Regions from separate parts of the Peptacetobacter sp. AB845 genome, predicted to be linked through region 2. Evidence: a T-box and tRNA genes for the amino acid it is inferred to sense, from the RefSeq annotation. Region 2 holds a T-box; the other holds one or more tRNA genes.
What was found. A T-box is a leader RNA that pairs with one kind of tRNA and senses whether it is charged. The one in region 2 lies ahead of serS (serine--tRNA ligase), so its partner is inferred to be a tRNA-Ser.
Positions count from the first base shown of each region.

Region 1: it has a tRNA-Ser gene. The T-box ahead of serS (serine--tRNA ligase) is inferred to sense a tRNA for this amino acid. The anticodon was not compared.

Region 1 covers NZ_CP180001.1:22,054-38,867, forward strand. Annotated here, with positions in the region: gene ACK2WO_RS00100 (ATP-dependent helicase) at 1-1,334, opposite strand, end outside; gene ACK2WO_RS00105 (ClC family H(+)/Cl(-) exchange transporter) at 1,481-3,064, opposite strand; tRNA gene ACK2WO_RS00110 (tRNA-Ser) at 3,253-3,346, opposite strand; gene ACK2WO_RS00115 (amidohydrolase family protein) at 3,533-4,774, shown strand; gene hisJ (histidinol-phosphatase HisJ) at 4,859-5,659, opposite strand; gene ACK2WO_RS00125 (methylenetetrahydrofolate reductase) at 5,687-6,574, opposite strand; gene ACK2WO_RS00130 (methylenetetrahydrofolate reductase C-terminal domain-containing protein) at 6,574-7,248, opposite strand; gene ACK2WO_RS00135 (bifunctional 5,10-methylenetetrahydrofolate dehydrogenase/5,10-methenyltetrahydrofolate cyclohydrolase) at 7,451-8,311, opposite strand; gene ACK2WO_RS00140 (cyclodeaminase/cyclohydrolase family protein) at 8,313-8,945, opposite strand; gene ACK2WO_RS00145 (VTT domain-containing protein) at 9,143-9,841, opposite strand; gene ilvB (biosynthetic-type acetolactate synthase large subunit) at 10,027-11,709, opposite strand; gene ilvD (dihydroxy-acid dehydratase) at 11,729-13,393, opposite strand; gene ilvC (ketol-acid reductoisomerase) at 13,527-14,543, opposite strand; gene ilvN (acetolactate synthase small subunit) at 14,618-15,109, opposite strand; gene ACK2WO_RS00170 (hypothetical protein) at 15,113-15,850, opposite strand; gene ACK2WO_RS00175 (hypothetical protein) at 16,110-16,337, opposite strand; gene ACK2WO_RS00180 (transposase) at 16,428-16,814, opposite strand, start outside.
Region 2 covers NZ_CP180001.1:449,837-466,650, reverse strand. Annotated here, with positions in the region: gene ACK2WO_RS02375 (CocE/NonD family hydrolase) at 1-566, opposite strand, end outside; gene ACK2WO_RS02370 (double-cubane-cluster-containing anaerobic reductase) at 861-2,135, shown strand; gene ACK2WO_RS02365 (DUF3343 domain-containing protein) at 2,209-2,463, shown strand; gene ACK2WO_RS02360 (transposase) at 2,571-3,845, shown strand; gene ACK2WO_RS02355 (hypothetical protein) at 3,936-4,163, shown strand; gene ACK2WO_RS02350 (YtxH domain-containing protein) at 4,382-4,726, shown strand; gene ACK2WO_RS02345 (DUF948 domain-containing protein) at 4,730-5,038, shown strand; gene ACK2WO_RS02340 (anti-sigma factor antagonist) at 5,086-5,403, shown strand; gene ACK2WO_RS02335 (ATP-binding protein) at 5,428-5,814, shown strand; gene ACK2WO_RS02330 (SigB/SigF/SigG family RNA polymerase sigma factor) at 5,814-6,581, shown strand; gene ACK2WO_RS02325 (carboxymuconolactone decarboxylase family protein) at 6,790-7,140, shown strand; rRNA gene rrf (5S ribosomal RNA) at 7,368-7,484, shown strand; tRNA gene ACK2WO_RS02315 (tRNA-Leu) at 7,491-7,580, shown strand; tRNA gene ACK2WO_RS02310 (tRNA-Ile) at 7,596-7,672, shown strand; rRNA gene ACK2WO_RS02305 (16S ribosomal RNA) at 7,869-9,371, shown strand; tRNA gene ACK2WO_RS02300 (tRNA-Ala) at 9,424-9,499, shown strand; rRNA gene ACK2WO_RS02295 (23S ribosomal RNA) at 9,603-12,504, shown strand; rRNA gene rrf (5S ribosomal RNA) at 12,573-12,689, shown strand; gene ACK2WO_RS02285 (mechanosensitive ion channel family protein) at 12,751-13,557, shown strand; T-box leader at 13,723-13,936, shown strand; gene serS (serine--tRNA ligase) at 14,064-15,335, shown strand; gene ACK2WO_RS02275 (transporter substrate-binding domain-containing protein) at 15,610-16,446, shown strand; gene ACK2WO_RS02270 (amino acid ABC transporter permease) at 16,523-16,814, shown strand, end outside.

The DNA of each region.
Region 1 (16,814 bases), 430 kb from region 2:
GTCCTAAGCTGTATCTTTTTTAAATCACAATCAGACATAAGACATCCTAAGAAGTTTTTAGAGGCCTTTGCCTTTGATATAGCCACCTTAGGAATGTATCTAAGAGGTCTATTTATTATTCTCTCCCAATCTAAAGCTCTATTTGGATCTAAAGCCAATTTCAAATACGATATAATATCACAAATTGCCCAATGGCTGTATATTGTTACAACAGAATCCTTTACACTAAACGGAATTCTCATATTCATAAAAACATCTACAAGTGCTCTCGATTGAATATTTGTCCTATATATAACAGCGTATTCACTGTATTCATCGTCATTTTCTTGTACTTTTTTCTGAATTTCTTTTGCTATAAATGTTGCTTCTTCCTCTGGATCATAAGGCTCTATATATCTAACAGAAGCACCTCCTCCAGATGCACATTTTATAGTCTTTTCAAACCTATTTAAATTATTTTTTATAAGATTATTTGATATATCTATTATCTCTTTTTTAGAGCGATAATTTACATCTAAAAATATCTTTTCTGTTCCTTTAAAATACTTTTCAAATTCAAGTAAAAAGTCCGGTCTAGCCCCTCTAAATCCGTAAATACTCTGATCCTCATCTCCAACAGCAAATATATTGTTTAGTGGATTTGCTATCATTCTTATAATCTCAAATTGAACTCTATTTATATCCTGAAACTCATCTATTAGTATATATTTATAAACATTTCTTACAAATTCAAGCCTTTGAGGATACTCTTTTAGCATATAATAAGTTCTTATAAGCATATCGTCAAAGTCTATTTTTCTTGCATTTTCTTTGTATGCCTCATACATAGAATAAACCCTTGTAAAATCATCCTTTGTAAGCACATCAGATTGATACTCTGCTGGATTCATAAGTTCATTCTTTATATATGAAATCTCGGTCATTATCTGAGTAATTGTATCATCGTCATCTGTATTTTCTATTTTTAAATTTTTTACTATATTTTTTATAGCATATCTCTTTTCTTTATCATCTACAATACTTTTAAGCTGTAGGTTCTCAAAATATCTCAGGATTTTAAAAAATACTGAATGGAAAGTTCCGCAAGTTACCTTAGATAATCTAATATCATCAGATATAGCTCTTATCCTATTTTTCATTTCCATAGATGATGCTTTTGTAAAACTTATAGCTAAAATTCTAGCTGCAGGTACATTTTTTTCAAGCACCATATTCGCAATTCTATAGGTTATAACCCTCGTCTTTCCAGAACCAGGACCTGCAAGAACCATGCACGGTCCTTCGATATGCTCTACAGCTTTTAATTGATTTTGATTCAAGCTATCTAAATTCATATTTTTAAGCCCTACTTTCTAAAAAATTTTAATTTCAATTTTATGCACTACATTTCAATTTTTTTAATTGTATATATTACTTTTAATTCTTATCTATTACAATTATTACCCTTTTTATCTGTTTTTATCTATTCTAATTTTAATAATTATTCATTTACAACTGTTAGAGTAGATATACTTTTAAGTTCTTCTAAGACATAAGGAGAATTGTCCTGAGATGTCATAACTGTTATCAAATCTCCATGAATTAGAGTTAAATCTCCTTTTGGGATTATTTCCTTCTCTCCTCTATTTACAGCAACGATTAAAGATGTTTCCGGCCATTTTATATCTTTTATTTTTTTACCGTCAGCCATACAGTCCATGTCAATCGAAACTTCAAGAAGAGTTTTCTGTTTTGAAGTCCCCTTATATTCATTTGCACTGTGTTCTCTTGCAAGAAGCCTATCAAGTAAGCTTTCATATATAGGTTCTCCTTTTAACACATCAGATGTAAGCTGTGCAACTACGCTGACTATTGCTAGAGGTAATAAATGAGCAAGCGATCCTGTCATTTCTGATATTAGTATTATTCCTGTTATAGGTGCTTTTACTATTGCCGCAAAATGTCCTGCCATAGCAAGCACAACAAAATTCATTATATATATACTAGGAATTCCAAGATATCTTATTGATACAAGTCCTACTATATTTCCAACAAGTGCACCAAGAACTAAAAGTGGGAAGAATATCCCCCCAGGAACCCCTGAGCCAAAACAAATAAATGTAAATATAAATTTAACCACTAAAAATATCATAAGTGTTATAAGCATGAAATCTGTGCTCTGAAGCTCCATTATAAGCTCATGTCCACCACCTATAAGTATTGGAGAAATCATTCCTATAATTCCGGTTATAAAGAACGGTATCATTATTTTTACATATCTATTTAATTTACTTTCTTTAAACATTTTCTGAGTTTTTAGTATTCCACTATTGAATATAACACCGCTAATTCCAACAGCTATACCTAATATTATAAGTACCCAGTAGTATTTTATCGGCATTATATTTAACTGATTAAACTTTAAAGATGGTATTATACCAAAGAACTGTTTTGCAACACAATCGGCTGTAAGTGATGCAATCATAGCAGATAATAAAATCATTGGTGAGAAGTTTTTATGAGCCTCCTCAAGTGCAAACATAACACCAGACATAGGTGCATTAAATGCGGCAGAAAGACCTGCACTTGCTCCACAAGTAGTTAAATATACTTCTTCATAATCTGGTTTCTTTCCTTTTTTAGAGAATTCTTCACCTATACAACCACCCATCTGAACAGAAGGGCCTTCTCTCCCTACAGAAAGACCAGCACCAAGACAGATTATTCCACCTACAAATTTATAAAATAATACCTTCATCCGGTTTATACTCAATTTTCTCGAAAGTATTCCCTCTAATTGTGGAATTCCACTCCCTGAAATCATAGGTTCTTTTTTTACAAATTCCGCAACTATAAACGCTGATGCAGCTAGTAGTATAAATACAGCTGGAATCATTAAAATGTTACGGTCTGCATAGCTATAAAGATAATTAAAGAATACAGCCAGTTTTGATGCAAGTATTCTGTAAACAACTATAACAATACCTGTTATTATTCCAACAGCTAACGAATCTAAAATAAGTCTATTTTTTATATTCCTTGTCCTTTGAAATATATCAGAAATTCTAAATCTTTTCCCGTCCATAAATTCACCTCTTGTATTATTATTAAAAAATTTATTCAAATTTTACTTTTGATTATTACTTTACTTGAAATTTACATACTCTATTAGTATATCATAAATTTTCTTAAAAAAAGATTTTGCCACTATTCCAACTATTTTCATTACATATATTTGCATAAAAAAAAGACCTTTTAAAAAGGTCTTAATACTGGCGGAGAAGGAGGGATTCGAACCCTCGCACCGGTGTTACCCAGCCTAAACCCTTAGCAGGGGCTCCTCTTATAGCCTCTTGAGTACTTCTCCGAATACTCTTTATATTCTACCTTAATAAAGTATATTAGTCAATACATTTAAATATAATAATAAATATTCGATACCATTATAAAAAATATATTAATAATTTATTAACATTCTATAATTGAATTGTCTTTTTTTAAGGAGTATAATAAAATTGTAACAATTTTTAAAATTTTAAGGGGGAATTATAATATGATTATCTGCACAAAATATTTAATCACAGGTGATGGTAAGACAGTGCTAGAGGATAAAGCTGTTTTAACTGATGAACAAGGAAAAATTAAAAAAATTTCTACAAAAGAAGATTTAATAGCTAACTTCCCTAATGAAGAAGTTAAAGACTTTGGAAATGCTACTCTACTACCAGGACTTTGTGATATGCATGTCCATTTAGGTTATTATTTCTCTCAACCAGATACTTTTAATTACAATGATCAGTTAATTACTATGTTTGCTGTACAGCATGCACAGTCTGCATTTGAAAGAGGTATAACTTCTGTAAGAGATATGACTTCTGCTAGAAAATTATGCTCAACTATGAAATTAGCTGCTGAAAAAGGTTATTTAGTACTTCCTCGTATAACTCATGTCGACAATGGTATGTGTATGACTGGTGGACATGGATATGATGATGATATAGCTCAGGTTGATGGACCTTGGGAAATAAGAAAAGAAATAAGAAGACAGGTTAGAGATGGCGCAGAATGGGTTAAAGTTCTAACTACTCATAGAAGCCATATACCAGAATTCACTCAAGAAGAATTAGATGCAGCAGTAGACGAATGCCATAGAAGAGGAATAAAATGCGGTGTTCATGCAGGAACTCATCCTGGAATTCAGATGTGTATAGATGCTGGATTTGATACTATAGAACATGGTACTTTCTTAACATTAGAACAGGCAGAACAGATGGCTAAAAATGGTCAGGCTTGGACTCCAACTATAATGGCATATACTTATTTATATGAAGTTTGCAAAGAAACTTTAGAAAAATATAAAGATTCTCCTGCAAATGATATAGTTATGCAGAAAGAATTAGCAAACTATGAATACTTTGAACCAGCTTATAAAGCATATAGAGATAACTTCAAAAAACTTTACGATACAGGTGTTACAGTATTAGCTGGAACAGATATGGTAATGTATGGTTCTCCACTACTTCCTTTAAATAGAGAACTTCAGTACATGGTTGAATACGGTATAACTCCTGTTCAGGCTATACAGACTGCAACAGAAAACCCAGCAAAAGTTTTAGGTGTTTCTGAATTAAGAGGTCTTGTAAAAGAAGGTCTTGATGCGGATTTACTAGTTGTAGAAGGAAATTTAAGTGAAGATATAACTTGCATAAATAATGTTAAATTTGTAGCTCTTGGTGGTAAAAAAGTATTTGAAGATGGTGTTAGATTTGTTGGAACTAACAAAATGTTCATGTAAATTATTTATAAATTAATAGATATATAAAAATGGCTGTCAATAAAATTTGACAGCCTATTTTTATTAATTTTTATATCATTTAGTTTACTTTTCTTTCATTAATTCCATATATTTCTCTTTTGTTACTATAGTTTTTGCTGTATGAGAATCAGATCCAAGCACTGTATTTATTCCATATTCATCAACTAACTCCTTTAAATATCCTGAAATATAAACCTCTCCACAATTCTCTTTTCTAACTCCAGATACATTAAAATCCAGCTCAAACTCTTTTTCTTTTAATAACTCCATTATTTCAACTAATATTTTTTGCTCGCTATAATCGTATTCAAATATTTTACAATACTTCCTAATTAGATTTAAGTGTCCAAATCTCTTTGGCTTATACACTCCTAAATCTGACTCAATCGCCATTTTCACAGTTTCATAATATTTTCTATATAATTTATCTATTCCCCAAAAAGAATTCAATAATTTTTTAAACTCTTCCTCACTATAATCTACACAAGAATATCCATAATCAGCTTTTATCATATGAACAGATAATATTGCATCATCTAGCTTATCTCCATATTTTTCAAGCTTTTTCTTTATTTCATATTCAAAACCTTCTATATAATCAACCTCTGTACCAACATTTATTTTTATTTTATCATTATACTTTTGTTGAATATATTTTGCCTCTTTTAAATAACTCTCAAACTCTTCATCTGTGGGCGCACTATCTTTTTTAGGTGATGGATCTTCAAATCCATCCGGTAACGGAAAATGCTCTGTAAAACTTATTTCATCATATCCATTTTTTAAAGCTATTTCTACGTATTCTTCAAAAGAATCTTTTGTCCCATGTGGGCAATAATGTGAATGTATATGGCAATCTCTCATAGATTTCACCTCAATTTTTTATTTAAATTATCTCTCTATTCCTGCCATTTCTATAATTTTAGGTATATTTTTTTCTGCACCGACAGACATTATATGAACACCATCACATAAATTTTCTTCTTTTAATTGTTTTATAAATTCTGCAGCTATTTTCATTCCTTCTTCTCTATAATTTTCCTTGCCGACTTTTTCCATTCTTTCTATTATATGTTCTGGAACATCCACTCCAGGTATATTTTTATTTAGAAATCTAGCCATTCCTGGTGATTTAAGAGGAATAACTCCTATTAGAACCTTGCATTCAAAGTTTTTAGTTCTATCCCTAAATTCTCTAACTGTCTCTATATCAAAAACGGCCTGAGTCTGGAAAAATTTTGCTCCAGCAGCTATTTTTTTAATCATTTTTATAATTTGAATCTCAATAGGTACAAATCCTGGAGATACTGCAGCACCCATATAAAACTTAGGATGTCCTTTTAATTCATTATGGTTCATATCTCTTCCAAAAGATATATATTCTGCTGCTTTTAAAATATTTATACTGTCTAAATCGAATACATTTTTAGCTTGCGGATGGTCTCCTTTGCTAGTGTGGTCTCCTGTTATAGCAAATAAATTTTCTATACCAAGTATACCAGCAGATAGAAGTTCACCCTGAATTGCTATTCTATTTCTATCTCTCCCTGTCATTTGAAGAACTGGCTCTATTCCATTATCTTTTAAAATCTTGCAAATTACAAGTGATGTAGACCTAACCACAGCTGATTGAAAATCAGTAACATTAACTGCATCGACTTTTCCCTTCAATATTTCTACACACTCCATTATGTGAGAAATATCTGTTCCTTTTGGAGGAGCAATTTCACAAGTTATAGCAAATTTATCACTTTCTAAAACATCTCTCAATCTGCTCATTATCGCTTCCTCCTATCATTTAATTCTTTCATAGTAATATCTCTTTTTCTATTTAATTTAGAGTAGTCTCTTTCATCTCTAACTTTTAATAAATTTTCAAGCTGATTTAATCTTTCTAGTCTTTTATAAATCTTTACCCATGCACAGCTATATTCAGGATTTACCTCACATCTTCCATCCTTGTCAGCACCGCCACATGCTCCATTTAACAATCCTTTTGAACAAGATGTTACTGGGCAAATTCCTCCAGTCCAAGCTAACTGGCAATCTCCACAAGCCCTACACGCCTCCTCATATCTTCCTAACATCTGTACTTCACCTATAAATAAAGTATCATTTGCTGGATATACAGGTTTTTCTTCTAAAACTTTGGCTATTGTCTGTGTTCCATCTCCACAAGCCATAGAAAGAATTGAATCGGTATTTTTGATAATTTCCATAAATTTTTCTAAATCTTTTTTAGTTTTAGAAAGTGTGCATGCTGGATCTAGTATTGTTGTTCCGGTTATAATCTTTCCTTCTTTTTCTAAAAGCTCTTTCATAGCCTGAACCTGTTCTTCTCCACCACTTTTGCAGACTGTCGCACATTTTCCACAACCAATTATAAAAACAGTCTTATCTTCTTTTATAAATTCTTTTATCTCATCAAATGGCTTATTTCCAGAAATAATCATATCCTCAACTCCTTTTTATAATATTTTTTCTTTTTATAGTTTTTAACTTTATTTTATTTTTTAAAATTTCAGTCAATATATATATTTTAATAGTTAAATTTTATTTTGTGTAGTATTTTTATTAAACAAAGGACATAAAAAAATAATATTTAATATAAAAAAAATAACCTGAGTAATTATACACAGGTTATTATATATTGCTTTAATTTATATTGTTTTGTATCTTACATGCTTTTATAACATGCTCAGCAAGTACAGATGTAGTAACAGATCCAACTCCAGCTGGAACAGGAGTAATCATTTTGGCAATTCCTATAGCAGATTCGGTATCCACATCTCCACAAAGATTTCCACTTTCATCTACATTTATACCTACATCTATAACCGTAGCACCTTTTTTTATGTATGACTTATCCACCATTTTAGCTCTACCTATTGCAGCTACAAGTACATCGGCATTTTTAGCTTCTTCAGCTAAATTTTCTGTTTTTGAATGGCATATTGTAACTGTTGCATTTTCTCCCATAAGCATAATAGATACAGGCTTTCCTACTATTAAAGATCTTCCTAAGACTACAACTTTTTTTCCAGATAAATCAACTTCATAATGATTTAAAATTTTCATAACTGCTTCTGGAGTACATGGTGCATAACCATCTTTTTCTCCTTCAAATAGTTTTGCTGAATTTATAGGATTAAAACAGTCCACATCCTTTTTTGCATCTATTATAGACTTAACTTTATTTTCATTTATATTTTTAGGAAGAGGTCTCAAGCATAAAATTCCATTTATATTTTTATCATCATTTAAGTTTTTTATAACTTCTATATATTCCCCTTCTGATACATCTCCTTGCAATACTATATTTTGAACATCTATACCTATTTTAGCACATCTATTCATAGCTCCTCTTTCATAGGACATATCATCAGGATTTTCTCCAATTCTAACTATTGCAAGCTTTGGTACTATATCTAGTTCTTTTAGCTTTTTTGTTTCTTCTATTAAATTTTCTGTTATTCTATCTGCAACTGGCTTACCTTTTATTATCTTTGTATCCATATTATTCCTCCATAATTTCTATTACTCTTTCAAAGACTTGATCGCATATAGCTATTCCATCTTCTACTATTTCATTTACCTCTTTAGAAATCTTGTCGGCATACTCTCTATCTTTCATAGATTTTGTGTTAATCTTTACATTAAGTTTTGAGCCAAGTAGGCATGCTCTTAAACACTGAACACCTACTCCTATATCACTTATAACTATTTTTGACGATTTATCCACTATATCCTCATGTATTTTTATAGCCCTAAAGCAAACTTTAGCTGCTTTATATGGTATTTCGCAAGCTTGCTTTAATACTACTTCCATTCTTTTTGTTTTATATTCTCTTTCTTCTTCTGTCGATGTTGGTAGCCCATAAGTTTGAGATAAAGGCATAAAGCACTCTGCATCTCTATCAACCATAGATAATAGTTCTGCTTCTATTTCCTTAGCTTCTCTTAATAATTCTTTAATCTCATCTTCATATTCTGCGTATTTTTTCTTACCTATTGTAAGATTAGCCACCATATTTCCAAGTGCCACACCTATCGCTCCGACAAAAGCAGCAGCACCACCTCCACCAGGAACTGGCTCTCTTGAAGAAAGAACTTCGATGAATTCTACACAACTTTTATCTACTATATTCAATAATCAGCACCTCTTCTCTTTTTTAATTTTCTAACTTTTTAATCTTGTATTCTATTATATCAATTTAAACACTATACTTAAATATTTTTTATATAAATTTATAATCTTTTCATTTTAGTACTATTTTTTTCAAAAAAGTAAAACACCGAGCTAAAATCTATAACTCGGTGTTATTTTCATAATATTTTCTTTAACCATTAAGCCTTAGCTTTATTCTTTTTATCGTTGTATATCTTCTTGAACATATATATTGCAACTGTAAGTGCAAATAATATCATTAATCCTGTTACAAATAATTTTGCTCCACCAGTAAGCATTCCACCAACATAAGAGTAAACTATTGTAGCTGGTAGCTGTCCTATACCTGTCGCTATAAAGAAAGGCATAAATTTCATTGATGTAAGACCTGCTGCATAACTAACTATATCAAATGACATAAATGGAAGTAATCTACAAACTAATATAGTGTATTTACCATATTTATCAAAGAATTCGTCTATACTGCTTATAGCCATTTTACTTGTAAGTTTTTCAACAACATCTCTACCTAAAAACTTAGCTATAAAGAAACATAGCGCTGCCCCTGCCATAGCACTTGACCAAGATAGGATTGCACCCCATACCCAACCAAATAAGGCTGCATTGGCAAATGTTATTAAAAATGCAGGAAGTGGTGCCGCTACTGACTGAAGTAGCATAAGTAGGAATGAAATTATTGGAGCCCAAATTCCAAACGATAGTATGTATTGTTTTATTGATTCCAAATCTAAACTAGATAAGTAAAATACCATCTGATTTACAAATGTTTTTACAGGTGTTACAAAGAAATAGATAGCAAATACTAATAATACCGCACCTACTCTTGTGATTAATTTTTTCTTATTTTCTTTAGTCATTATATATTCCCTTCTACATATAAATTTTTTAATCTTGCTCTATACCTTTAATAATACTATAGTAATTGTATTTTGGTTTATACATTTTGTCTATGATATATATAAGTAATATTTATATTATCTATGATATATGTTTTTAGATTAATTTTCAAATTAATTGTAGAATGAAATAAAGTTAATTACTTTTATAAATCATCTTGATCAAAAGTATCATTAAGACTTTTTCCAGGGGCAACCATAGGAAATACCTTGTCATCTTCTTGTATCATACATTCAATAACAAAAGGTCCATTATATGAATCTGCTTCTAAAAGTGCTTTTTCTAATTCGTCCATTCTTGTAACTCTTACTGCTTTACATCCAAGTCCTTCTGCAACCTTACAAAAATCAACCCGATCATCAAGAACTGTATCCGAATATCTTCCCTCATAGAAAAATGTCTGCCACTGTCTAACCATACCAAGAACCTTATTATTAAGTATAACCTGTATCATCGGAACATTGTATCTTGAAGCTGTTGCAAGCTCATTCATGTTCATTCTAAAGCATCCATCTCCTGCTATATTTATAACTCTTGATTTTGGATTTCCATATTTTGCTCCTATAGCTGCACCTAAACCATATCCCATTGTTCCAAGTCCGCCACTACTTACAAACTGTCTTGGATTTTTATAATGGAAGTACTGTGCAGCCCACATCTGATTTTGCCCAACTTCTGTACATATTATTGTATTATCATCAAAGCACTCTTCTATTTTTTCTATTACATATGGGCCTGTAAGCACATTTTTATTATATTTCATTGGATATTTATCTTTAAGATTTTCTATTTCTTCCATCCATTCTTTACGTTCTTGTTTTTTTAACATAAGATTTAGCTTTTCAAGTATATATTTTGCATCTCCTGTTATTCCAAGATCTACAAGTATATTTTTATTTATTTCCGCTTCATCTATATCTATATGTATTATTTTTGCTTTAGATGCAAATCCCGCTGAATTTCCAATTACCCTATCACTAAATCTAGTTCCTATAGCTATTAGAAGGTCACATTCTGCTACTCCAAGGTTACTAGCTTTTGTTCCATGCATCCCTAGCATACCTGTATATCTTTTGCTTTTTCCATCAAAAGCACCTTTTCCCATAAGCGAATCAGCAACAGGCGCATCTATCTTTTCTGCAAATATTTTTAACTCATTAGATGCATTAGAAGCTTTAATACCTCCACCTACAAATATAAATGGCTTTTTACTTTCTTCTATAAGTTTAACTGCCTCTTCAAGATTTTCTTGATAGTTTTCTTCATTATATAATAGTAAATTATTTGAATTTGTATCTATCTCTTCTTTTTCGTATTCTCCATATCCCGCTGTTACATCTTTAGTTATATCTATAACTACAGGCCCAGGTCTTCCCTCTCTAGCTATTTTAAAGGCTTTTCTTATTGCAGGAGCAAGGTCTTCAATTTTTTTTACTATGAAGTTATGCTTTGTTATTGGCATTGTAATTCCTGTAATATCTATTTCTTGAAAACTATCTTTTCCAAGAAATGAAAGTCCAACATTTACAGTTATTGCAACAATAGGAATTGAATCCATAAATGCAGTTGCAATTCCTGTTACAAGATTTGTAGCACCAGGTCCACTTGTTGCCATACAAACGCCTACTTTTCCAGTAGATTTAGCATATCCATCTGCTGCATGAGATGCCCCTTGTTCATGAGATGTAAGTATTGACTGTATTTTATCCTTATATTTATATAAACTATCGTATATTTCAAGTATTGCCCCTCCAGGATAACCAAATACTGTCTCAACTCCCTGTTCTAAAAGGCATTCCATTACCATATCTGCTCCTTTAAGCCTCATATATTTTCACCATCCTCTTTTATTTTACTTTAAGGACTGCACCAGTATTTGCCGAAGTAACCATTGAAGCGTATTTTTTTAGATAACCGCTCACATTCTGAGTTTTTGGTACAAATCCATTTCTTCTTTCTTCAAGTTCCTCATCTGAAACAAGAAGCTCTATACTATTATTTTCTATATCTATATCTATCATATCTCCGTCTTTTACAAATGCTATTGTCCCACCAAGTGCTGCCTCTGGTGATACATGCCCTATAGATGCACCTCTTGTAGCTCCAGAAAATCTTCCGTCAGTTATAAGAGCTACATCTTTATCAAGTCCCATGCCAGCTATTTCTGATGTTGGAGAAAGCATTTCTCTCATTCCTGGTCCACCTTTTGGACCTTCATATCTTATTACAACTACATCTCCAGATTTGATTTTTCCTGCTCTGATTGCTTCTATCGCACTTTCTTCACCGTCAAATACTTTTGCAGGTCCTTTATGTTTCATCATTTCTGGCGCCACTGCTGATTTTTTCACAACACAACTATCAGGAGCAAGATTTCCTTTTAATACAGCTATTCCTCCTGTTTTACTGTATGGATTTTCAACTGGTCTTATTACACTCGTATCAAGATTTTCGCATTCTTTTATATTTTCTCCAACATTAAATCCTGTAACTGTCATACATTCCTTATCTAATATTCCTAGCTTATCAAGCTCATTCATTACCGCATATACTCCACCAGCTTCATTAAGATCCTCCATAAAAGTATCTCCAGCAGGGGCAAGATGACAAAGATTAGGAGTTTTCCGACTTATTTCATTAGCTATTTCAAGATTAAGATTAACCCCTGCTTCGTACGCTATTGCCGGAAGATGAAGCATTGAGTTTGTAGAACATCCAAGTGCCATATCAACAGCCATTGCATTTCTAAACGCACTTTCTGTCATTATATCTGAAGGTTTTATATCTTTTTCAACAAGCTCCATTATTTTCATACCAGCATGTTTTGCAAGTCTTATTCTTTCACTATAAACTGCTGGTATTGTTCCATTTCCTTTAAGTCCCATTCCAAGAGCTTCTGTTAAGCAATTCATTGAGTTTGCAGTATACATACCAGAACAAGAGCCACATGTAGGACAAGCTTTTTCTTCAAATTCTTTTAATTTATCCATGCTCATTTTTCCTGCATTGTACTCACCTACAGCCTCAAAAAGTGTTGATAGACAAGTTTTCTTTCCATCAAGTTTTCTTCCTGCAAGCATTGGACCCCCACTTACAAATATTGTCGGTATATCTAGTCTTGCTGCTGCCATAAGAAGTCCAGGAACATTTTTATCACAGTTTGGAATCATTACAAGTCCGTCAAATTGATGTGCTCTTGCAAGACACTCAGTACTATCACATACTAGTTCTCTTGTAACAAGTGAATATCTCATTCCTGTGTGATTCATAGCTATTCCGTCACATACCGCTATTGCAGGAACTTCAACCGGTGTTCCACCTGCCATATATATACCTTTTTTAACAGCCTCGGCTATTTTATCAAGATTCATGTGTCCTGGAACTATTTCATTATATGAATTAACTACACCTATTATCGGTCTATTAAGTTCCTCCTCAGTCATACCAAGTGCGTTGAAAAGAGATCTATGAGGAGCTCTTTCCACTCCTTTTTTCACATTATTACTTTTCATATTTTCCTCCTATATTCTTACATCTATAAGGCTAATGATTTTTAATCATTGCTTTTGCCCCTATAAAAGATACTTATTATTTTTATTATTCAGGCAGACATACATTTTAGTCTGCCTGAATAATATATATTAATTAGTTGTTTATTAATTTATCTTCATCTGACCAACTGTATAATTTTCTTATTTCTTTACCTACTTTTTCAGAACCATGTTCTGCCGCAAGTTTTCTCATTGCTTTGAAATGAGCCTGTCCACCAGCTTCTGACATTTCAAGAAGGAATTCTCTTGCAAAACTTCCATCCTGTATATCTTTTAATATTTTTTTCATAGAAGCTTTTGTTTCATCTGTTATTATTTTAGGACCAGTTACATAATCTCCATACTCAGCTGTATTAGATATTGAATATCTCATTCCCTCAAATCCTGACTGGTATATAAGGTCAACTATTAATTTCATTTCGTGTACACATTCGAAGTATGCATTTTCAGGATCATATCCTGCTTCTACTAAAGTGTCGTATCCCGCCTGCATTAGTGCACATACACCACCACATAATACAGCCTGTTCTCCAAATAAGTCTGTTTCTGTTTCTGTTTTAAATGTTGTTTCAAGAAGACCTGCTTTTGCTCCACCTATTGCAGCTCCGTAAGCAAGTGCTAATTCTTTTGCATTTCCGGTAGCATCCTGTTCTACAGCTACAAGACAAGGAGTTCCTTTGCCTGCACAATATTCACTTCTTACCGTATGACCTGGTGCCTTTGGTGCTATCATTGTTACATCTACACCTTCTGGTGGAACTACCTGTCCAAAATGTATATTGAATCCATGAGCAAACATAAGCATGTTTCCTTTTTCAAGATTTGGTTCTATTTCATTTTTATAAAGTTTTGCCTGTAATTCATCATTTATAAGTATCATAACTATATCTGCTTTTTTAGCTGCTTCAGCAGAAGTGTATACTTCAAATCCCTGTTCTTCAGCTTTTTTCCAAGATTTAGATCCTTCATAAAGTCCTACTATTACATTTACACCGCTGTCTCTAAGATTTAATGCATGTGCATGTCCTTGTGAACCATACCCTATTATTGCTACTGTTTTTCCTTCTAATAATTTCTGATTACATTCTTCCATATAATATATTTTTGCCATTTTCCTATCTCCTTTTTATCATTTATTGTTTTTTATTTATTTATTTTTATTTATTTTATTTTTATTTATTGATTTTAATTCCGGTATTCGCATCCTCTTTTGATTGCCGATAAACCTGTTCTCACTATTTCCATAATTTCGAATTCTTTGAGAAGTTCTATAAATCCATCTATTTTAACGCTATCACCAGTAGCTTCTACAACCATAGAGTCTTTTGATACATCTACCACTTTTGCTCTAAATATTTTAGCTACAGCAGATACTGCCTCTCTTTTAGTACAATCTGCTTTTATCTTTATCATAACAAGTTCTCTTAAAACAGATTTTTCAGGTTCAAGAATATCTACTTCTAAAATATCCTCTAGTTTTTTTACTTGTTTTTTTATCTGTTCAAGAGTTTGTGGCTCACCTTGAGCAACAACAGTAAGTCTTGATAAACCTTTATTTTCAGCTATCCCCGCCGATATGCTAAGAATACTATATCCTCTTCGTGCAAATAATCCACTGATTCTTGTAAGAACACCTGCATCATCCCTTGCCAGTATAGATAAAACTAGTTTTCTCATATCCTACCCTTCTTTCTTTAATATTCTGAATATTGAATTTAAATACTGTATACATCTTAAAATATACAGTATATCCCACTTTTTTATAAAAAAATAAAGTTGCTTCCACTCTATCAGCATATTTAATACATGCCAATTCAGTAGAAGCAACTTCTCATTATCTGTAATTACGTGAATAAAATCATCCACAATAATTCCATCTACTTTTTTTAAATTTCTGTACATCAATTTCCTATACATCCATTCAGTATGATTTATATAAATATCAAGTGCATTTTCTATAAACATCGAGTTCAGATTTTTTATCAGTTTACTGTTTTTATCCTCTCCCAATGTATCATTAAGCACCTCATATACATCTATTGCATAATCGATTTTTTTACTCGCAAAACTATATGGTAAATCATCATTGATTACCACACCATCATTTTTGTTTGATAGAGTTTTCACAAGATTAATCTTCTCTACTGCTTTTTTAATTTCATATTTACTTTTATTGAAAACTATCTCTTTCTGACGTATTGCTATTGAATTACATATGTAAATTATAGCTATACCTGAAATTATTATTGAATCAAAAATTCTTATTATTATACAAGCTCTTTCCTGTATGACAATGTTAATTATTGATTCCTTTGGTATGAGATTATCCTCAATAATTAGTCCTGAAATTTCATGATCCGCACAAGTACGGTTTTCTATTTTTATTATGTCTATTATGTTGTACTTGCGCTGTTTCATTTCCTTTACCTCCCTTTTTCTTAGTATAATGTATACTTATTTTTATAATTTTATATCTAACCTTTTTTTAATGGCGCATTTTTTTCTTGCTTTATATAATATCTTTTTCCGAAAATTTAGTCAACACTTTTTTCTGTAAAATTTAAATTTTCTGATAAAAAAATATTTTTCCATTTATGGAAAAATTATTAAAATATAAAAAAATACTGCCACAGAACACCTTTAAAAGGTGTTCTTGTGACAGTACCTTTACTGACACCTAACGGTCGTCAGTTTTTTTGTATTCAAATTTAGCTCCACAATTAGGACAAATTAATTCTGGCATATTTTTTTCATTTAGCGAAGCTATCGCTCCTGATGAAAAGAATGCATCTTGTCTTAATTCTTCTACTATAAATTCTGGTACTCCTTTTTCAAATCCACAAGACTTACATTCATAATTATATAACTTTTGTCCTTTACTCATTTCTTCTAATTCTTTTAACATACTATTTCTCCTAATAATTTTAATTACACTAATTATACACTATTATTTATATTTGAGTATAGCAAAGCTAGCCTATTTATTAATAGACTTTTAAAATAATTCTATTTGTGTTGTTGTATTCAAAGAAATTTCTTTTTCTATAATTTCTTCGTAGATTATTCTTTTATAATTTGATTTATCTAGTGCATTATATATTAATCCATATTTATAATGCCATATTTCCCATAGAATCATGTCTTTTCCACAATTTTTACAAATATAAGGATTTACTCCAAATGATTCTATCAATCTATCTTTAAAATTTTTCTTTACTGTATTCTTCTTTTTTATCAGCTTAGATATATTTCTGTGTCTCATAAAGTTATATAACTTCAATATTTCTATGCTTAATTTATTTTTTATTCTTGAATATAGACCGTATCTTCTTGCAACTCTAAAACCCTTCGGGTGAATATGTTGGGTTATTTTACCTATAAA
Region 2 (16,814 bases):
TCAGAACCAACAAAGTTGAATCCATCAGAACCAAGAGCTCCAAATCCTGCACTTATGATTACAGCGAAACCACGAACAAGGTAGTAGTTGAAGTTTTCAAGGTTTTCATATACCATGTTGTCGTTATTTCCTTTGTCTTTGTAATACCAATCAGAAGCATTTGATTTTAATGCAAGATCCATAGCACTTATAGAACCTGTAGGTATACGAGCTGGAACTTCTTTTTTAAGGTCTGCAAAGTCAAATTTTCTATATTCTTTTTCTGCAACTTCTTTCATATGGTCGTAACCATCTTCGTTTACACCAGCGCAGTATGGACGAGCTTCAAATAAAGATGCTGCTTTGTAGTTTCCTTCAACAGCACTTTTAGGAACCTGTATAAGAGTTTTTATAAGATCTCTTTTTCCATCTCCATCCATGTCATAGTCTGATTCAACGTACACACAGTATCTTACTATTTCTGAAGTAGTTGGATCGTAATTTTCTCCTGTTTTCCCATCTGTGAAAGGAAATACAGGCTGAGCCATTCCGTTTTCAAATACTGGAACTTTACTATATTTAGTCATAACTTTTCTCCCCCTTTGACTATAAGTATAAATATTTTATTCAACAATAAAATGTTTACAAAAATAGTATAGATTTTATCGAAAAATTAGTCAACATTGCAAATTAGATTAAAAAAGTCTGGTATAGCATTAATCTATATTGTTATAAATCTATATTGTTATAAACGATAGTATTTTCAAGCACTTCAATTGAAAATCATAAAGGAATTGTGTTAAATTTAAAATGTCAGATATTTTGAATACGTTTGTTTAGTAAATATCTAAAAAATTATGTTTTTAAGGGGGATTTTAAAAATGGCAGATTATCATAAAATGTGGGAAGATCTAGGTATGGATCTTGAAACTCATGACCAATTATGTGAAGTATTACCTCAGGCTTTTGGAGATGTTTATTTATCTCAGGAAAACCGTCCAGAATCAATGGATTACTATGATTTTGTAGTATCTGAAATACACGGTGTTAGACCAGCAGAACTAGTTGAACATCAGAAAAACGGTGGAAAAGTATTCGGTACTTTCTGTGTTTATGTTCCAGATGAAATAGTATTTGCAGCTAAAGCAATAGCTACAGGTCTTTGCGGTGGTTCTCAGTTCTGGGTACCAGGTGGAGAAAAAGTTCTTCCATCTAATACATGTCCATTAATAAAAGCATCAGTAGGTGCTAGATTAGATAGAACATGTCCATTCTTCCGTATAGCAGATATGTACGTTGGAGAAACTACTTGTGATGGAAAGAAAAAAGCATGGGAAATATTAGCTGAAGATGTCCCTGTTCATGTAATGGATTTACCTCAGATGAAGAGAGAAAAAGATATAAAAGCTTGGGCTGAAGAAATAAAAGACTTCAAAAAAGTTGTTGAAGAAGTAACTGGAAATGAAGTAACAGCAGAAAGCTTAGGAGAAAGTATAAAACTTATAAACGATAAGAGAAGAGCTCTTAAACGTCTATATGAATTAAGAAAAAATGAAAAATTACCAATAAGTGGTAAAGACGTATTATTAATATCTCAGATAGCATTCTACGATGATCCAACTCGTTTCACTCAGATGACTAATAAACTTTGTGACGAATTAGAAAAGAGAGTAGAAGAAGGTGTTAGTGTATTCCCAGAAGGAACTAAGAGAATACTTCTAACTGGTACTCCTTTAGCTATACCAAACTGGAAAATACACAACATAATAGAAACTAGTGGTGGAGCAGTTGTATGTGAAGAAATGTGTACTGGTGCTAGATACTTTGAAAACTTAGTAGACGAAACTCAGACAGATTTAGATGGACAGATAGATGCTCTTGCTAATAGATACATGGGTATAAACTGTGCATGCTTCACTCCAAATAGAGCTAGAATAGATGATATAATAAGATACGCTAAAGAATACAATGTTGACGGTGTTATAGATGTTAACTTAAAATTCTGCAGTACTTACGATGTTGAAGGATTCCTAGTAGAAAGAGAACTTAAAAAAGCAGGAATACCAGTTCTTGGAATAGAAACTGATTACACAGACAGTGATGCTCAGCAGATGAGAACAAGAGTAAGTGCTTTCATAGAAATGCTTGAAAAATAATATATTATTGTTAGAATAATAGTATATTATCATAGAGAACAGATTGTTCTTTAAAGCAAAGGAAATGATGTAAATGAAACAGTATTATGTGCTTTTTAACAACCATGAAAATGGTATGAGATTAAAAAAAGAACTAAATAATGCAAAGATAAAAGCGGTCATAGCTCCAACACCTAGAAAGCTTAGTAAATGTTGCGGAATTTCTCTTATGATTGAAGAGAAAGATATTGAGAGCATAAGAAAAATTGCAGAAGAAAAGAAAATAGAGATTTTGGAAATTGACTGGATTGAAAAAGACTTTAACGCATCTAGAGATAGATATTGCTAAAGTAAATTTAAAAAATTTTATAGAGTTATATAAGGAGATTCCTTTAGAAGGGAGTCTCCTTTTTTATTCCTAAGGAAATTATAATAATTTAAAATTGTGGAAAACTTATGTACAATAGTAATATGAATGTATTGAAGAAACAAAAAGATGAAAAAATCATTAAGAAAATATTAAAAAATCACTTTGAAGAATTCAAACTAAAATATTGGAATAAAGTTAGAAGAGAAATGAGAGATCAGATAGAAAATACTGTAATAAAGGCTTTAAATTGTGGAAATATAGAGAACGGATATATAAAACACAAATGTATAGACTGTGGAGAAGAGTATATCCAAGGGTTCACTTGTAAAAGTAAGTTTTGTACAAAGTGTGGAAGAAAATATTCTATGGAATGGGCAGAAAAACAGGTAGAAAATATGCTTGATGTTTCTCATAGACATGCAGTTTTCACAATTCCGGAGGAGTTGAGAGTTTATTTCTACAGAAAGCGAGAGCTTTTAAAAGATTTACAAGATGCTACATATGAGGTATTAGATAGTTTTCATAAAAATAAAACAAAGGGAAATTATGAATTAGGGGTAATTGCTGTAGTACACACCTTTGGTGGAGATTTAAAATGGAATCCTCATATACACGCCTTATACACCGAAGGTGGAATAGATAGAAATAATAAGTGGTTCAAAAAATTAGATTTCATACCATATACATATATGAAAAAGGTATGGCGAAAGTTGGTACTAGATATAATAAAAAACAATTTTAGCGATAGAAAAACTAAAAATTTGATAAATAAGCTATATAAGAAAGAATTCTATGTAAATGCAGAAAGACGTTTAACTAATATAAAACAGGCAACTCAATATATAGGTAGATATTTGGCTAGACCAGCTATCGCTGAATATAGAATAATTAATTACGATGGAAAAAATGTAACTTACTGGTATGAAAACAAAAAACCTAAGGAAAAAAGAGAAATAACTGTAAATGTATTAGAATTTATAGGTAAAATAACCCAACATATTCACCCGAAGGGTTTTAGAGTTGCAAGAAGATACGGTCTATATTCAAGAATAAAAAATAAATTAAGCATAGAAATATTGAAGTTATATAACTTTATGAGACACAGAAATATATCTAAGCTGATAAAAAAGAAGAATACAGTAAAGAAAAATTTTAAAGATAGATTGATAGAATCATTTGGAGTAAATCCTTATATTTGTAAAAATTGTGGAAAAGACATGATTCTATGGGAAATATGGCATTATAAATATGGATTAATATATAATGCACTAGATAAATCAAATTATAAAAGAATAATCTACGAAGAAATTATAGAAAAAGAAATTTCTTTGAATACAACAACACAAATAGAATTATTTTAAAAGTCTATTAATAAATAGGCTAGCTTTGCTATACTCAAATATAAATAATAGTGTATAATTAGTGTAATTAAAATTATTAGGAGAAATAGTATGTTAAAAGAATTAGAAGAAATGAGTAAAGGACAAAAGTTATATAATTATGAATGTAAGTCTTGTGGATTTGAAAAAGGAGTACCAGAATTTATAGTAGAAGAATTAAGACAAGATGCATTCTTTTCATCAGGAGCGATAGCTTCGCTAAATGAAAAAAATATGCCAGAATTAATTTGTCCTAATTGTGGAGCTAAATTTGAATACAAAAAAACTGACGACCGTTAGGTGTCAGTAAAGGTACTGTCACAAGAACACCTTTTAAAGGTGTTCTGTGGCAGTATTTTTTTATTAAAAAGCATCGAATTATTTTGGAATATAAAATCACTTTTGAATGAATAAAATATAATTATTTTTTGTTAGGAGTAGCAATAGTTTTTATAATTAAGTTATAGTTTTATATGTTATAATAATCGTATACGAAAAAAGAGAGGAGCTGATTTTCAATGAGCGGCAAAAAAGGTGGATTGATGATATTTGGTGCAATAGTAGGTTTTGTAGCAGGACTATTTTTAGCACCTAAAAAAGGATCTGAACTTAGAAGGGACGCTAAAGAAAAATTTGACGATATAAAAGAAAATCCAGAAGAAACATTTAAAAGTACTTTTGAGTCTATGAAAAATAAATTAGATACTTTTTCAGAAACTTTATTTGAAGTAGATGAAGATGGATACGAAGATGTTGATTTGGATGATGAAAATATAGTGATAAGCAGAACATTTAAAGAAGTGGAAGATGATATTGATGAAGATATTATCCTAGACCCAGACAAAGAAGAAGAGGAGCTTTAAAATATGAGCGCAATTGGATGGCAGGTATGTGGAGTTTTATTAGGTGTTTCTGCAATAATAATTGCTGTTTATTTAGCAAAAACTTTAAACAGTGCATCTAAAACAATAGATAATGCAAACGGACTTGTGAGTAGGGTTACAAAGATAGTAGATGAAAATGAAAAAGATTTAAATACTATTGTAAAGAGTGCAGCATCTATAACAGAAAATGTAGATAGTATAGTTGAAACTGTTACTAGTATAGGAAGTTACATAAATATATTTAGTTTTGTAAAGAAAAAAAGAAAAAATAAGAAGAAAAAAGATAAATAGAAAAAGGAAGTATTTTTAGGGATATAGTTTAAATTTGGAGGTGTGATATGTCGATAAAAATAGAGTCAGCTTTTAATTTAGAAGAGAATATGTGGAATGTTGCTCTTATTGGAGAACTTGATGTTTCTAGTGCAGAAGTATTTAAAAAATCTCTTAATGATCTTGTTGACGAAAATTCTCAGGATATAAAGATAGACTTAGATAGACTTGAGTATATAGATTCAACTGGATTAGGAGTAATGGTAGGCGTGCTAAAAAGATTGAAAGTCAATGGTAAGGGTATATACCTTAGTAATCCTAAAAGTAACGTAAGAAAGATATTAGAAATTACGGGACTTGATAAAATTTTTAATGTGGAGGGATAAAAATTGACTTATGAAACTATAAAAATGGAGATAAGTTCAAATCCAGAATATGTGAGTATTATAAGACTTACTACTTCAGGAATAGCTAATAAAATTGGTTTTTCAATAGATGATATAGAAGATATGAAAGTTGCTGTTTCTGAAGCATGTACTAATGCTATAAAGCATAGTGATGATGATAAATTTTTTATAACATTTAAAATGTTTGAATCTGGAATTTGTATAGAGATAAAAGACAACGGAAGAGGTTGTGATGTTGAGGCTATAAAGGAGCCTGATTTAGATATGCCTAAGGAAAGTGGTTTAGGTCTGTTTATAATAAAGACATTAATGGACGAAGTAAGTATAGAATCAATAGAAAATGAAGGTACAGTTATTAGAATGACTAAATATTTAGGAGCTGATATTTAATGAAAAGTGTAGCAGGAGCTGCAAACTACCTGGACATGGATACAAAAGAGCTTTTCAGACTGTACAGCGATAACAAGGATATTGATATAAGAAATATTCTAATAGAAAGACATCTTTATCTAGCTAGAATACTTGCTAAAAAATATATAAATAAGGGTGTAGATTATGAAGATATATACCAAGTAGCTTCACTTGCTCTTATTTATGCAATTGATAGATATGATATTAGTAAAGGGTTTGAATTTTCTAGTTTTGCTACTCCTACTATAATAGGAGAGATTAAAAAGTATTTTAGAGATAAAGTATGGACGATGAGAGTTCCTAGAAGAATTCAAGAACTTAGCAAAAAAATAAGTAATGCTAAAATAGCAATTGAGCAAGAGAAAAAAAGACATCCATCAGTTAAGGATATAGCTGAATATATAGGATGTAGAGAAGAAGATGTTCTTGAAGCTATGGAAGCTTCATATAGTTATCAGCCTGTATCACTTGATGCTTCGGGTGGAGATGATTCTGAGGACGATCTTACTCTTTCAGATAGAGTAGGAGTTGAGGAAAAGAACTTTGGCAGCATAGAACAAAAGGATTTTCTTGATAGATTTATGCAGACTTTAAATGAGCTAGAAGTTAAAATTTTAGAAGATAGATTCTTCCATAATAAAACTCAGTCTGTTATAGCAACAGAACTTAATATTTCGCAGATGACAGTATCGAGATTAGAAAAAAAGGTAGTAGAAAAGTTAAAAAAAGAATATGAAAAAATATAAGAGCTTTTGAGTGCTATTCAGTTAATGGATAGCACTTTTTATTTTATTTTTAATTTTAAAGTAATAATAGGTAAAAAATATAAGTTTTTATCTATATATAAATCGATGGTTATAATTTTAAACTATACTTATGCTAAAGTATTGAAGATAAGGTTTTCAAGTGGTAATTTCATAGTTAGAGATTATAATTTTTTAGGGGGTTCTAACTATGAAAGATGTAAGAGCAATGGCAGAAGCAACATCAAAAGGTATGGCAGATTTTGCAGCTAATAAACCAGAAATAGCACAGGGATTTGGGCAGTTTGCAGGAGCAGTTTTATCAGATGGAGCTGTAGATTTAAAAACTAAAGAACTTATAGCAGTAGGTATAGCAGCTTTCAGTAGATGTGAATACTGTATAGTAGGACATGTAAATAATGCATTTAAAGCTGGTTGTACAAAAGAAGAAATATTAGAAGCAGCTGGTGTAGCTATAGCATTTGGTGGAGGACCTGCTTCAGCATATGTAGCAACTACATTAATGGATGCTGTTAATGAATTTGAAAAAGATTACAAATAAATTAAAACTAGTTAATATGTAATTAATATAAAATATAGGTCAATGTGAAATTAATACTTTACATTGGCCTTCTTATATTATAGAATATATTTCATCACTTCAAATAATTGTAAAAATTAACTTTAAAAATTTTTAAAAAAACTTTTAAAAAAGTATTGACGATTAATAAAGAAGATGATAATATAATACTTGCGACGGCGATAAGTCGCAAAAATAAATAAAGAATATGTGGTTATTATAGAAGAGAGGATACACCTGTTCCCATTCCGAACACAGAAGTTAAGCTCTCTATCGCTGATGGTACTTAGGGCGAAGGCCCCTGGGAGAGTAGGACGTAGCCACGTATATGTGCCGAAGTGGCGGAACTGGCAGACGCACAGGACTTAAAATCCTGCGGGACTTATCCTCCCGTACCGGTTCGATTCCGGTCTTCGGCACCATATTTAATATATAGTGGACCATTAGCTCAGTTGGTTAGAGCGCCCGGCTCATAACCGGTAGGTCTGGGGTTCGAGTCCCTGATGGTCCACCACTTTAAATGAACTTTGAAAACTGAACAGCAGATATATTTAGTTCGAATAAATAATTCGAACGCCATACAAACCATGCCAGATATTTTGAGATAACATCTGAGCGGATTCAACATTGTAGAAATTTTATTTGAGCGATGGATATTTCGAATGAAAATGAGAAATATCATCGGCGACATAAATTTTCTTCGAAAATTTATTTTTGAGAGTTTGATCCTGGCTCAGGATGAACGCTGGCGGCGTGCCTAACACATGCAAGTCGAGCGATTCTCTTTGGAGAAGAGCGGCGGACGGGTGAGTAACGCGTGGGTAACCTGCCCTGTACACACGGATAACATACCGAAAGGTATGCTAATACGGGATAATATATAAGAGTCGCATGACTTTTATATCAAAGATTTTTCGGTACAGGATGGACCCGCGTCTGATTAGCTTGTTGGCGGGGTAACGGCCCACCAAGGCAACGATCAGTAGCCGACCTGAGAGGGTGATCGGCCACATTGGAACTGAGACACGGTCCAAACTCCTACGGGAGGCAGCAGTGGGGAATATTGCACAATGGGCGCAAGCCTGATGCAGCAACGCCGCGTGAGCGATGAAGGCCTTCGGGTCGTAAAGCTCTGTCCTCAAGGAAGATAATGACGGTACTTGAGGAGGAAGCCCCGGCTAACTACGTGCCAGCAGCCGCGGTAATACGTAGGGGGCTAGCGTTATCCGGATTTACTGGGCGTAAAGGGTGCGTAGGCGGTCTTTCAAGTCAGGAGTTAAAGGCTACGGCTCAACCGTAGTAAGCTCCTGATACTGTCTGACTTGAGTGCAGGAGAGGAAAGCGGAATTCCCAGTGTAGCGGTGAAATGCGTAGATATTGGGAGGAACACCAGTAGCGAAGGCGGCTTTCTGGACTGTAACTGACGCTGAGGCACGAAAGCGTGGGGAGCAAACAGGATTAGATACCCTGGTAGTCCACGCTGTAAACGATGAGTACTAGGTGTCGGAGGTTACCCCCTTCGGTGCCGCAGCTAACGCATTAAGTACTCCGCCTGGGGAGTACGCACGCAAGTGTGAAACTCAAAGGAATTGACGGGGACCCGCACAAGTAGCGGAGCATGTGGTTTAATTCGAAGCAACGCGAAGAACCTTACCTAGGCTTGACATCCTTCTGACCGAGGACTAATCTCCTCTTTCCCTCCGGGGACAGAAGTGACAGGTGGTGCATGGTTGTCGTCAGCTCGTGTCGTGAGATGTTGGGTTAAGTCCCGCAACGAGCGCAACCCTTGTCTTTAGTTGCCATCATTTAGTTGGGCACTCTAGAGAGACTGCCAGGGATAACCTGGAGGAAGGTGGGGATGACGTCAAATCATCATGCCCCTTATGCCTAGGGCTACACACGTGCTACAATGGGTGGTACAGAGGGCAGCCAAGCCGTGAGGTGGAGCAAATCCCTTAAAGCCATTCTCAGTTCGGATTGTAGGCTGAAACTCGCCTACATGAAGCTGGAGTTACTAGTAATCGCAGATCAGAATGCTGCGGTGAATGCGTTCCCGGGTCTTGTACACACCGCCCGTCACACCATGGGAGTTGGAGACACCCGAAGCCGACTATCTAACCTTTTGGGAGAAGTCGTCGAAGGTGGAATCAATAACTGGGGTGAAGTCGTAACAAGGTAGCCGTATCGGAAGGTGCGGCTGGATCACCTCCTTTCTAGGGAGAATTATCTGCTGTTCAGTTTTGAAAGTTTATACAAACTTAATATGGGGGTGTAGCTCAGTTGGGAGAGCACTTGCCTTGCAAGCAAGGGGTCAGGAGTTCGAATCTCCTCATCTCCACCATTTGTACTTTGAAAACTACATATATATTATGATATGACATCATTTATTTCCTTAATGTGATAAATAAGGACGACAACCTTATTAAAAAATGTCAAATGTAACTGGTCAAGTTATTAAGGGTGCAGGGCGGATGCCTTGGCACCGGGAGCCGATGAAGGACGTGATAAGCTGCGATAAGCTATGGGGAGTTGCACGTAAACTTTGATCCATAGATTTCCGAATGAGGAAACTCACCATGAGTAATGTCATGGTATCTTCGAGTGAATACATAGCTCGTTGAGGGGAACTCGGGGAACTGAAACATCTAAGTACCCGAAGGAAGAGAAAGAAATTCGATTCCGCTAGTAGCGGCGAGCGAACGCGGAACAGCCCAAACCTAAGAAGTTCGCTTCTTAGGGGTTGCGGACATATCATCAGGAAGAGGTTATTACAGACGAAGAGTTTTGGAAAGCTCCGCCACAGAAGGTAACAGCCCTGTAGTCGAAGTGAGAAGACTTCCGATATGATCCAGAGTACCACGGGACACGTGAAACCCCGTGGGAAGCAGGAGGGACCACCCTCCAAGGCTAAATACTACCCGGTGACCGATAGCGCATAGTACCGTGAGGGAAAGGTGAAAAGAACCCCGGGAGGGGAGTGAAATAGAACCTGAAACCCTGTACTTACAAACTGTGGAAGCACATTTCTTGTGTGACCGCGTACTTTTTGTAGAACGGGCCAACGAGTTACGTTATGCAGCAAGGTTAAGTACTTCATGTATGCAGCCGCAGCGAAAGCGAGTTTTAACTGAGCGTTTAGTTGCATGACGTAGACCCGAAACCGGGTGACCTATCCATGAGCAGGTTGAAGCGAAAGTAAAATTTCGTGGAGGACCGAACCCACGAGCGTTGAAAAGCTCGGGGATGACTTGTGGATAGCGGTGAAATTCCAATCGAACCCGGAGATAGCTGGTTCTCCCCGAAATAGCTTTAGGGCTAGCCTCAGATTCAGAGATACGGAGGTAGAGCACTGAATGTCCTAGGGGGTATTGCACCTACCGAAGACTATCAAACTCCGAATGCCGTCATCTTTTATCTGGGAGTCAGACCGTGGGTGATAAGATTCACGGTCGAGAGGGCAACAGCCCAGACCGTCGGCTAAGGTCCCCAAATGTAGGTTAAGTGGTAAAGGATGTGGGATTGCACAGACAACCAGGATGTTGGCTTAGAAGCAGCCACTCATTCAAAGAGTGCGTAATAGCTCACTGGTCGAGTGATCCTGCGCCGAAGATTTCCGGGGCTAAAACCTACTACCGAAGCCACGGCATCATTTATGATGGGTAGGGGAGCTTTCTTTACTGGGCAGAAGCATGACCGTAAGGACATGTGGACTGTAAAGAAGTGAGAATGTTGGCATGAGTAGCGAGATGTGGGTGAGAATCCCACAGGCCGTAAACCCAAGGTTTCCAGGGGAAGGTTCGTCCTCCCTGGGTTAGTCGGGACCTAAGCCGAGGCCGAAAGGCGTAGGTGATGGACAACAGGTTGAAATTCCTGTACCGCCAATAAGCGTTTGAGAAATGGGATGACACAGTAGGACAGGATGAGCGTGCTGTTGGTTATGCACGTCCAAGCACTGAGGCAGTATCCGGAGGCAAATCCACGGATACAATGCTGGGGTGTGACGGGGAGCGAAATTTAGTAGCGAAGCATCTGCATTCACACTGTCGAGAAAAGTCTCTATCGAGTTTAAAGGCGCCCGTACCGCAAACCGACACAGGTGGGTGAGGAGAGTATCCTAAGGCCAGCGAGAGAACTGTTGTTAAGGAACTCGGCAAAATGACCCCGTAACTTAGGGATAAGGGGTGCCATCGAAAGATGGCCGCAGAGAATAGGCCCAAGCGACTGTTTACCAAAAACATAGGTTTCTGCTAAGTCGCAAGACGATGTATAGGAGCTGACGCCTGCCCGGTGCTGGAAGGTTAAGGGGATCTGTTAGAGCAATCGAAGCAGTGAACTTAAGCCCCAGTAAACGGCGGCCGTAACTATAACGGTCCTAAGGTAGCGAAATTCCTTGTCGGGTAAGTTCCGACCCGCACGAAAGGCGTAACGATTTGGGCACTGTCTCAACAACAGACTCGGTGAAATTGTAATTCCGGTGAAGATGCCGGATACCTGCGACAGGACGGAAAGACCCCATGGAGCTTTACTGTAGCTTGGCATTGGGTCTTGGTACTACATGTACAGCATAGGTGGGAGGCTTTGATTCCAGGACGCCAGTTTTGGATGAGCCACCGTTGGGATACCACCCCTGTAGTACTGGGACTCTAACCAGAGGCCTTGAATCAGGTCTTGGGACACTGTCAGGCGGGCAGTTTGACTGGGGCGGTCGCCTCCCAAAAGGTAACGGAGGCGCTCAAAGGTTCTCTCAGCACGGTCGGAAATCGTGCACAGAGTGTAAAGGCATAAGAGAGCTTGATTGCAAGACATACAGGTCGAGCAAGGACGAAAGTCGGACTTAGTGATCCGGTGGTTCTGAGTGGAAGGGCCATCGCTCAACGGATAAAAGCTACCCTGGGGATAACAGGCTTATCTCCCCCAAGAGTCCACATCGACGGGGAGGTTTGGCACCTCGATGTCGGCTCATCACATCCTGGGGCTGTAGTAGGTCCCAAGGGTTGGGCTGTTCGCCCATTAAAGTGGTACGCGAGCTGGGTTCAGAACGTCGTGAGACAGTTCGGTCCCTATCCGTCGCAGGCGTAGGAAATTTGAGAGGATCTGCCCTTAGTACGAGAGGACCGGGGTGGACGTACCGCTGGTGTACCAGTTGTCTCGCCAGAGGCATGGCTGGGTAGCTATGTACGGAACGGATAAGCGCTGAAAGCATCTAAGCGCGAAGCCAGCCTCAAGATAAGATTTCCCATTCCTCGGAAGTAAGACCCCATGAAGACTACGTGGTTGATAGGTCGGAGGTGGAAGTGCAGTAATGTATGCAGCTTACCGATACTAATAGGTCGAGGACTTGACCAAGTAAATATTTGGTAATTTGATTAATATGTATGTAGTTTTCAGAGTACAATCTCTGAAAATAAAGATTATGTGGTTATTATAGAAGAGAGGATACACCTGTTCCCATTCCGAACACAGAAGTTAAGCTCTCTATCGCTGATGGTACTTGGGGCGAAGGCCCCTGGGAGAGTAGGACGTAGCCACGTAATCTTTTTTTTATGTAAAGAATAGATAGAAAATTTAAAAATTAGAGGAGAAAATTAGACGATGACAAACACGTTACAGGCATTTTTAGACACTGGTATAGAAAAAATACCTTCGCTTATATATGCTATAATATTCTTCCTTATAGGATTAATTATTGCAAAAATATGTAGAAGAACAGTTTCTAAGGTATTAAAAAAATACACTAGTGGAAAAGGATTCACTAACTTTATAGTTTATGGAGTGTATATATCTATAATAGTTGTATCTACATTAAACAGTTTAGAGATGATAGGAATAAAGACAACATCTGTTGTAACTGTTGTAGGGGCTGCAGGGTTCAGTATAGGGCTTGCATTTAAAGAGGTACTATCTAATCTAGCATCTGGATTTTTAATACTATTTTTCCAACCATTTAAAATAGGTGATTATATTCAGACATCGGATACTAATGTAGAAGGTACTGTACATGATATTCAGATATTTAGTACTATACTAAAAACAGTGGATAATAAGACAATAATAATTCCAAACTTCCAGATAACAAGTAATAATATTATTAACTATACTAATCAGAATATAAGAAGAATAGATTTCTCATTTACAGTTGATTACAATACGAATATAGGAGTATTAAAAGGTATTGTAGAAGAAATATTTGAAAAAGATTCAAGAGTATTATCAGATCCTAAACCATTAATAGGTATAAACTCTATGGGAAATAATTCGATGGAATTTGTCAGTAAGCCTTGGGTTAAGACAGAAGATTATTGGGATGCTTATTACGACCTAATGGAGGAAATAAAGAAAAAATTCGATGAAAACCATATTGTTCTTCCGCAGGTTAATGTAGTAATAAAAGGAAAATAAATGTAATAAAAACCAATTAAAAAAATTTTTTGATTGCGAAAATAGATGTAATAAAAATATAAAAAATAATATCAAAAAATTTGTAAGAAAATAAAAATAGACTAAAAATTCTCATTTTCTCTTGAAAAATAGAGATTATTATAATATAATTGGATACATAATAGTGAAAAGGCAATGAAGGAGCTAAGTAAAAAACAGTTCTGTTTTCAGAGAGTGAGTGGTCGGTGTGAACTCATATCAGTGGTTTTTGAATCTACTCTGGAGCTTCTAATCTGAAATAAGTTAGACGTATTCCTACGTTACAGGATTTTGAGAGGAATGTGCTTTTTGGTGCATTCAATTAGGGTGGCAACGCGGATAACAGATTTTCGTCCCTTTTGTAAGGGGTGAAAATCTTTTTTTATACAAAAAAACGCCCCTGAAAAACCAAATCTGTAAATTCAATACAATATAATTGAAAATTTTATATGATTTTCAGAAATTTTTATTTGGGGAGGAGCAGAAAAATGCTAGATATCAAAAGAATAAGAGAAAATTTAGATGAAATCAAACAGGCTATGCAGATAAGAGGAGAAAAAGAATTCGACCTTGATGGAGTTGTAGCACTTGATGACCAGAGAAGAGATTTATTAAAAGAAGTTGAAGTATTAAAACAGGAATTAAATGTAGAATCTAAAAAAATACCTCAGCTAATAAAAGAAGGAAAAGACGTTACAGAAGATAAAGCTAGATTAAAAGAATTATCTGATAAAATAAAAGGAATAGACGTACAGGTTAAAGAAGTAGAAGATAAATTAAACTACACATTAATGAGAATACCAAACGTTCCTCATCCAGATGTACCACAGGGAGAAACTGATGAAGACAACGTAGAAGTTAAAAAATGGGGAGAACCTAGAAAATTTGACTTTGAACAGAAAGCTCACTGGGATATAGGAACTGATTTAGGAATATTAGATTTCGAAAGAGCTGGTAAAATAACAGGATCAAGATTCACATTATACAAAGGTTTAGGAGCTAGATTAGAAAGATCTTTAATAAACTTCTTCCTAAACACTCATACAGCTGATCATGGATATACAGAAGTATTACCACCTTTCATGGCTAATAGAGATAGCTTCTCAGGAACTGGACAGCTTCCAAAATTTGAAGAAGACATGTTCAAACTAGAAGGATTAGAATACTTCTTAGTACCAACAGCAGAAGTACCAGTAACAAACATACACAGAAATGAAATATTAACTGCAGATCAGTTACCAATAAAATACTGTGCATACACTCCATGTTTCAGATCAGAAGCAGGGTCTGCAGGTAGAGATACAAGAGGTCTAGTAAGACAGCATCAGTTCAACAAAGTTGAATTAGTTAAATTTGTATTACCAGAAAACTCTTATGATGAATTAGAAAAATTAACTATGGATGCAGAAGAAATGCTTCAGTTATTAGGATTACCATACAGAAGAGTTAAAATATGTACAGGTGACTTAGGATTTACTGCAGCATTCAAATTTGACTTAGAAGTATGGATGCCAAGCTACGGAAGATACGTTGAAATATCTTCTTGCTCAAACTTCGAAGACTTCCAGGCTAGACGTGCTAACATAAAATTCAAAAGAGATAAAAAGTCTAAAGCAGAATTCGTTCATACATTAAATGGATCAGGACTTGCAGTAGGTAGATGTTTAGCAGCTATACTTGAAAACTATCAGCAGGCTGATGGTTCAGTAGTAGTTCCAGAAGTATTAAGACCATACATGGGTGTAGATGTTATAAAATAATAAAATTTAAAATGTAGTATATAAAGAACTGCCGAGAAATTGGTGGTTCTTTTTTTATTTTTAAGAAAATTACAATAAATTAAAACTATAAAAAGTTTGAATAAGAATTGAGTTGAGAGAAATTAAAAATATTCACTAGATTGTTTGTTATTTATATTAATAGAGTTTATCTATAAAAAAAATTAATTTTATAGATAATAACAATTGGCTATTTTTTGTAATATAAACTACAATTAAAATGTTTAATACTTAATTGAGAGAGAGGAGAAATAAAATGAAAACAAATTTTTTTAAAAAAATTATTAGCATGGGATTAATTGCAATGCTTACAGTTGGATTAACAGCATGTGGTGGAGAGGACACTTCTAAGAAAGACGAAAGTGCAGCGGAAAATAATAAGGAAAAACAAGTAGTTCAAATTGGTGCCTATGGTTCACATGTACCATTTAACTATATGGAAAATGATGAATTAGTTGGTTATGAAGTAGATATTTGGAAAGAAATTGCAAAGAGAAATAATCTTGAATTAAAATATACAATTTCATCTGATGTAGCAGGTCTTTTTACTATGCTTGATACAGGTAAAATAGATACAATTTTATGTCAAGTAAGTGCTACAGAAGAGCGTGCAGAAAAGTATGATTTTACTGAACCATATATGTATAGTCCAGGAGCATGGTTTGTAAAAGAAGATTCAGAAGATGTCAATACAATAGAAGATCTTTATGGGAAAAAAGTTGGTGTAATTGCTGGTGGAGTAGATATTGATATGTATAATGCTGCTGATCCAGAAGGAAAAATTGAGCAGGTTGTATATTCAAATGTAACTGCAGCTTATAAAGATATTGAAGTTGGAAGATTAGATGCAACAGGTGTTTCTCGTCCTCAGGGATTATATCTTATTAAAAAAGGAGATGTAACTGGCTTAAAAGTAACAGGATATAATGGAATTACAGAAACAGATATTTTCCCAATTCTAAAAGGAAAAAATAAAGAATTACTTGAAATGGCTAACAAGACAATTAAGGAAATGAAGGAAGATGGAAGTCTTGCTGAACTAGCAGTTAAATGGTTCGGTGATGATGTTACTGTTAATCCTGATAATAAGTAAATATTATATAAAAGAAATAAAACGGAGTGGCTAGCAACAGTCCTCCGTTTTTTATATGAAAAGGGTGTGAACAACTATGTCTATGTTTGAAAATTTGGATATTGAATTTATGATTGAAACGATGCCTTTATTATTGAAAGCGACACAAATGACATTGTTTTTAGCAATTGTTTCATTAGTTATAGCGTTTGTACTTGGATTAATTATAGCAGCAATACGATATTTTAATATTAAGGTGTTGTCTCAAATTGCTAAGTTTTATGTATCTTTCTTTAGAGGAACTCCATTAATTGTACAGTTATTTCTTATTTACTTTGGTGTTTTTACAATGTACCCTATGTTAACCCAATTACCTGGTACAGTTGCAG